Regions from separate parts of the Promicromonospora sp. NPDC090134 genome, predicted to be linked through region 2. Evidence: riboswitches for the same ligand, from Rfam matches in the RefSeq annotation. Region 2 holds a riboswitch; the other holds the start of a gene.
What was found. Region 2 has a riboswitch for FMN ahead of ribD (bifunctional diaminohydroxyphosphoribosylaminopyrimidine deaminase/5-amino-6-(5-phosphoribosylamino)uracil reductase RibD). Riboswitches for the same ligand answer to the same signal wherever they lie in the genome.

Region 1 (3,393 bases), on a different contig from region 2:
GGATGCGCGTGCCGGCGGCGGTGTAGAAGGCCGAGAAGGCCTCGGGGCCGTGGTCGGTCTGCACGGCCGCGGCGATGCGGCCGATGCCCCGGGAGCGCTCGATGCGCGCCCGGTAGTCGTCGGGGATGTCCCGGTCCTTGTTGAGCAGGTAGAGGCTCATCAGCTTGAAGGTGAGCTCGACGTCGCGGATCTGGGCCACCTCGAGGGCCCAGCGCGACGTGATCCAGGCGAAGGGGCACATGGGGTCGACGTAGACGTCGACGACGGGACGGGCTGCGGTCTCGGTCACGCGCAGCAGACTACGCTCAACCGCGTGACCGGGATCCGATGGGGAAGCCTCGCCACCGTCGTGGGTGGCGGGGTGATCTTTCTGGTGTGCCTGGTGGGGGTGATCCTCGGCCACCCGTGGTCCGCGGTACCCGGTGTTCTCGGCCTGTTGATGGCCGTGCGCGAGGTGCGCTACCTGCGCAGACTGCAGTCAGGGAAGATCTCCGGCAAACGGGAAAATTCGCATCATGAACCGCATTCTTCGCTCAAAGACTCTTCACGGTGGCCGGGGGGCACGCGGTAGCCTGCCTGGCATGACCGCCGTCCGTACCCACACGCACGCGCAGGCAGTCGACGCTGCGGTGGACCTGTTCACTCGGCAGGGGTACGAGGGAACCACCGTCGAGGAGATCGCCGACGCCGCGAAGGTGAGCCGCGCGACGTTCTTCCGCCGGTTCCGCTCGAAGGAGGACGTGGTCTTCGCGGACCACGAGCTGCTGCTCGAGGAGGTGGTGGTCATGCTGGCCGCGACCCGCCCCGATGCGCGGGCGAGCGAGGAGTCCGGCCACGACCTGGGGCGCGCGTGGGACCCCGACGTCGACCCGTACCTCGAGGTGTGCCGCGCGGCGCGCATGGTGTTCGACCACCACGTGGGCCAGCGCGAGACCTCCCTGGCCCGGTACGCGCTGCTGCAGCAGGTCCCGGCCCTGCGCGACCGCGAGCTCATCACGACGCACCGCTACGAGCGGGCGTTCACGCACTACCTGCGCGACACCCTGCCGCCCGAGCGCTCCGCCTCCACGGCGTCGATCGCGTTCGCGGCCTCGGTGGTCGCGGTGCACAACGCGATCCTGCGGCGCTGGCTGCGCACGCCGTCGCTCGAGCTGCGGCCCGAGCTGGAGGAGGCCTTCGCCGACCTGCGGCGCGCCGCCGTGCTCGGCACCGCCGCCAGCCCCCTGGCCGACGACGGCACCCCGGTCACCCGCCGCGTCGTCGTCACCGTCGTCGAGGGGGTGGCCGGGCCCGACGAGGTGGCCCGCGCCGTCCGGGACGCGCTCGTCTGACGACCGGACCCGCGGTACTTCCGGCCGGGAATGCCGCCGTGGCATCCTGTGTTCCGCTAGACATCGTGCAGCAGCAGTTGCACACGTGCTCCGGGGTCGGTGAAATTCCGAGCCGGCGGTGATAGTCCGCGACCCGGGTGCTCCTTCGGGAGAACCCGGTTGACCTGGTGAGATTCCAGGACCGACGGTGAAAGTCCGGATGGGAGGAAGCACGTGCGGCGCGCGCCGTCGACCCCTCGGGGTCCCCGGCACCGTGTCGTCGTCGGCGCCCTCGTGGCGTGCCGGCCCTCACCCCGGAGTCCCGTGTGCGGACTTCGGAAGAGGGAAGAGACATGGACTGGTTCCGCGCCGCCTACGACGCGACGTTCCTGGTCGGCGACCAGCAGATCTACTGGCGCGAGGTCATCGGCAACCTGTTCGGCCTGACCTCCGCAGTGGGCGGCCTGCGCCGCAAGGTGTGGGCGTGGCCGGTGGGCATCGTCGGCAACATCCTGCTGTTCACCGTCTTCATGGGCTCCTGGTTCGGTGAGACGGGGCGGGCCGACATGCTCGGCCAGGCCGCCCGGCAGATCATGTTCATCGCCGTCTCGATCTACGGCTGGTACCGCTGGCGGCAGACCCAGCGGGCGGGCGGCGCCGGCACCGTCGCGGTGCACCCGCGCTGGGCCTCGTGGCGGGTCCGCATCGGCCTCGTGACCGGGATGCTCGCCGGGACCCTGCTCCTGACCCCCCTCTTCCGTGCCCTCGGCTCGTACGAGCCGGTCTGGGCCGACGCCTGGATCTTCACGGGCTCGGTGCTCGCCACCTACGGCATGGCCAAGGGCTGGGTCGAGTTCTGGCTGATCTGGGTGGCCGTCGACCTCGTGGGCGTCCCGCTGCTGTTCTCCGCCGGGTACTGGGCCACCGCGCTGATGTACGTGATCTACGGGGCGTTCACGCTGTTCGGCTTCTTCGCGTGGTGGCGCATCAGCCGCCGGGAGAACGCCGGCCCGGACCGCACGGCGGTCGCGACCGCCTGATCGCGTACCGTCGGCGCTCGTGAACGCACAGGAGCGTACGGCCAGGATCGGGATCGTCGGCTCGGGCTTTCGCGCCCGCACCATGCTGCGGGTGCTGCACGCCCTGCCGGACCGCTTCGAGGTGGCCGGGGTGGCCACCCGCAACGCGGCGGACCGCGAGGCGCTGGCGGCGCGCGGTCTGTCGGCCGCCGGGCTGGCGGGGCTGCCCGCCCCGGTCTTCGCCTCGGTGCGGGAGCTGGTCGACGGCGGCGCCCCGGACCTGGTGCTGCTGACCCTCCCCGCGGGCGCGGCCCAGCCGGTGGTCCGCGAGCTCGCCGCCGCCGGCGTCCCCGCGCTCACGGAGACGCCGGCGGCCGGCACGGTCGAGGAGCTGGCCGCGCTGCAGCGGCTCGTGGACGACGGCGCCTGCGTGCACGTGGCCGAGCAGTACCACCTGGAGCCGCTGGTCGCGGCGCAGCTCGCGGTGGCGGCGTCCGGCCTGCTCGGCGCCGTGACCGACGCGCACGTCGCCGTGGCGCACGACTACCACGGCATCAGCGTGCTGCGCCGCGCCCTGGGCGCCGGCTTCGAGGACGTCGAGATCACCGCCCGGCGGGACGCCCGCCGGGTGCTGCCGAGCCCCAGCCGGGCGGACGACCCCGACGACCTCGCCCTCGTCGACACGGTGCACGCGACCGCGTGGCTGGACTACGGCGACCGCCTCGGCACCTACGAGTTCGACGACGTCCAGTACCGCTCCTGGGTCCGCTCCCCCGCCCTGCTGGTGCGCGGCGAGCGGGGCGAGCTGCGCGACGACGTCGTGCGCCGCGCCGGTGCCGACGGCCTGCCCCGCCGCTCCGCGCTGGAGCGCGTGGCCGCGGGCGGCGCCGGCAGCCACGAGGGCCTGTTCCTGCGCGGGTACACGCTCGACGGCGAGTGGCTGTACCGCAACGCGTTCCGCCCGGCCCGCCTGCCCGACGACGAGCTGTCGATCGCGCGCATCGTCGCCGACATGGCCGACCACGTGCTGCACGGGGCGCCGCCGCCGTACTCCGTGGCCGAGG
Region 2 (3,393 bases):
GCGGCGGGCGACGCGCTCATCGCGCCGAGCGTCACCACGCGGCTGCTCCGGGCCTTCGCGGACGCCGCGCCGCAGGGTGGGGCGAGTACGCGTGGAGGTGCGGGCGCGAGCAGGTCCGGCGCGGACGGCGTCCCGCAGCCGCTCGATCCGCTGACCGCCCGCGAGGAGGAGGTGCTCCTGGCCGTGGCCCGTGGCCGGACCAACACCGAGATCGCGCGCGAGCTGTTCGTCACGCTCAGCACGGTGAAGTCGCACGTCGCCAACCTGATGACGAAGGTGGGCGCGCGCAACCGGGTCGAGGTGGCGCTCTGGGCCTACGACACGGGGCGGGTGCGGCCGGGCCAGCCCTGACCCACCGGCCTGATCAGCACGGCACTCGTACTTTCGGCCGGTACGAAGACTGTTCCGCGGACCCATGACCCGGCACCGGCCGGGCCGCGACGCTCGGTACATGACCACATCTGACGCGGCACCCAGCGCGACACCCAGCACGACACCCGACGCGGTATCCGGATCGCTGTCGCGGGCGACACCCGGGACCGCACCCGTCCCGGCGCGCCGACCCGCCCGCCACACCTGGCTCGTTCCCGCGGGCCTGCTCCTGCTGTCGGTGATCCCGGCGCTCGGCGGCTCCGCACGGCTGGCCGAGCTCGCCTCCGACCCGATGCTCACCGAGGAGAACGCCCGGTTCGTCAGCCAGCCGGTGCCCGTCGTGCTGCACATCGTGTGCGTGACGGTCTACAGCATGCTGGGCGCCTTCCAGTTCGTGCCGGGCCTGCGCCGCCGCCGCTGGCACCGGTGGGCCGGGCGGGTGCTCGCCCCGGCGGGCGTCGGCGTCGCCCTGACCGGGCTCTGGATGACGGCGTTCTACGACCTGCCGGTCAAGGACACCGCGGTGGTCAACGGCATGCGCTACCTGGTGGGCACCACCATGCTGGTGGCGATCGTGCTGGGGGTCCGGGCGGCCCTGCGCCGGGACTACGCCACCCACTCCGCGTGGATGACGCGCGCGTACGCGCTGGCCATGGGCGCCGGGACCCAGGGGCTGCTCCTCGGGCCCCTCGTGCTGGTCACCGGGAGCCTGGACCCCGTGACCAACTCGATCGGGCTGACCGCGGGCTGGGTGATCAACATCGCCGTTGCCGAGTGGGTGATCCACCGGCGCCGGCGCCGGGAGCCCAGGTGACCGGAGCCCAGATGACGGGAGCGTGCGTGACGAGACCGCGTGTGACGCAGACCATGGCCGCACGCGACGCGACCTGTGGCATGCTGGCGAGCAGCAGTACGCACACACGTGCTCCGGGGTCGGTGTAATTCCGAGCCGGCGGTCATAGTCCGCGACCCGCGTCCGTCCGCAAGGACGGGCCGGTTGACCTGGTGGAACTCCAGGACCGACGGTGAAAGTCCGGATGGGAGGAAGCACGTGCGGCGGCGCCGTCCCCTGGGACGCGTGACGTCGTGACGTCGTGCGCGCGGGCGGGGCCTTCACGGCTCTCCGTCCGCGTACCCGTCGTCCACCCCCGGAGCGCCGACGCTCGGGGAGGACGGCATGAATCAGGCACCGATCGGACCGGACGGTCTCCAGGCCGCGATGCGCCGCGCCCTCGCGCTGGCGCGGTTGGGCCCGGCGTACGGGCCCAACCCGCGCGTCGGCTGCGTGCTCCTGGACCCCGACGGCGGCACCGTCGCGGAGGGTTACCACCGCGGCGCCGGCACCCCGCACGCCGAGGCTGCGGCCCTGGCGGACGCGCGCTCCCGCGGCGTCGACCCGCGCGGCACGACGGCCGTCGTGACCCTGGAACCCTGCGCGCACCACGGGCGCACCGGCCCCTGCGCGGACGCCCTGATCGAGGCGGGCGTCGCCACGGTGCACGTCGCGGTCGGCGACCCGAACCCCGTCGCGACGGGCGGCGCGACCAAGCTCCGCGACGCGGGCATCCCGGTGTCCGTCGGCCTGCTCGCCGACGAGGGCGAGGAGCTGCTGCGCCCCTGGCTGCACGCCGTCCGCACCGGCCGCCCGTACGTGACCCTCAAGCTCGCGACCAGCCTCGACGGCCGGGTCGCCGCCGTGGACGGGACCAGCCGCTGGATCACCGGCCCCCAGGCCCGCGCCCACGCCCACACCGTCCGCGCGCAGGTCGACGCGATCGCCGTCGGCTCGGGGACCGCCCTCGTCGACGACCCGTCGCTGACCGCCCGCCGGGTCGACGGCGGCCTGTTCGAGCACCAGCCGCTCCGCGTGGTCCTCGGCCGTCGAGAGGTGCCCGACGACGCCCGCCTGCGCGGGCCCGGCGGACCGCTGCTGCATCTGCCCACCCACGACCTCGACGCCGGGCTGCGCGAGCTCGGCGGCCGGGAGGTGCGCCACCTGCTCGTCGAGGGCGGCCCCACGCTGGCCACGGCGCTGCTGGCCGCGGATCTCGTCGACGAGCTGCACGCCTACGTCGCCCCGGTGCTGCTCGGAGCGGGCGCGACCGCCGTCGGCGACCTCGGCGTGACCACGATCGGCGAGGCCCCGCGTTTCGCCACCGGGGACGTGACCCGGCTGGGCGACGACGTGCTGCTGGTCGCGCGCCGGCTCAAGCCCGCTGAGGACCGGTTCTCTGACGACCGGACTGCCGCAGACCAGCCAGCCGCAGACCGGTCAGCCGCAGACCGGTCAGTCGCAGACCGGTCAGCCGCCCTTTCCACTCAGGACGGCCGACCCGGCCGGCGCACCCAGGAGGAGATCTGATGTTCACCGGAATCGTCGAGGAGCTCGGCTCCGTCGTCGCGCTCGTCCGGCCCGACGGCCCGACTGTCGCCGACACCGCCGCCACGCCCGACACGGACGCCGTCGCGCCCGACGCCGTCCTGACCGTCGCGGGGCCGCTCGCCACGTCCGACGCGCGTCCCGGCGACTCGATCGCCGTCGACGGCGTGTGCCTGACCGTCACCTCCGTGGCCGACGGCGCGTTCGTGGCCGAGGTGATGCCCGAGACCCTGCGGCGCACATCGCTCGGCGGGCTGGTCCCCGGCGCCCGGGTCAACCTGGAGCGGGCGCTGCCGGCGAACGGCCGCCTGGGCGGGCACGTGGTCCAGGGGCACGTCGACGGCGTGGCCACGCTCGTCCGGCGCACGCCCGGCCCGCGCTGGGACGACCTCGAGTTCTCCGCCTCCGCCGCGCTGACCCGGTACGTCGCGGAGAAGGGCTCCGTGGCGCTGTCGGGGGTCTCGCTCACGGTGACGTGGGTGTCGGACGACGGGTTCGGTGTCTCGCTCATCCCGACGACGCTCGCCGCCACGACGCTGGGCGGGCTGGCCCCGGGGGACGCGGTCAACGTGGAGGTCGACGTGCTCGCGAAGTACATCGAACGGCTCATGGCGAGCGGGGTCGCGCGATGAGCGGCGTGC

Region 1: another riboswitch for FMN. It lies ahead of pnuC (nicotinamide riboside transporter PnuC); the one in region 2 lies ahead of ribD (bifunctional diaminohydroxyphosphoribosylaminopyrimidine deaminase/5-amino-6-(5-phosphoribosylamino)uracil reductase RibD).

Annotation. Positions count from the first base shown of each region.
Region 1 covers NZ_JBIVCZ010000014.1:43,844-47,236, forward strand. The annotation lists gene ACIPN7_RS27440 (DsbA family protein) at 1-289, opposite strand, end outside; gene ACIPN7_RS27445 (hypothetical protein) at 314-571, shown strand; gene ACIPN7_RS27450 (helix-turn-helix domain-containing protein) at 582-1,331, shown strand; FMN riboswitch at 1,413-1,548, shown strand; gene pnuC (nicotinamide riboside transporter PnuC) at 1,664-2,350, shown strand; gene ACIPN7_RS27460 (Gfo/Idh/MocA family protein) at 2,370-3,393, shown strand, end outside.
Region 2 covers NZ_JBIVCZ010000009.1:109,721-113,113, reverse strand. The annotation lists gene ACIPN7_RS22520 (response regulator) at 1-351, shown strand, start outside; gene ACIPN7_RS22515 (DUF2306 domain-containing protein) at 452-1,186, shown strand; FMN riboswitch at 1,291-1,427, shown strand; gene ribD (bifunctional diaminohydroxyphosphoribosylaminopyrimidine deaminase/5-amino-6-(5-phosphoribosylamino)uracil reductase RibD) at 1,550-2,734, shown strand; gene ACIPN7_RS22505 (riboflavin synthase) at 2,734-3,384, shown strand; gene ribA (GTP cyclohydrolase II) at 3,381-3,393, shown strand, end outside.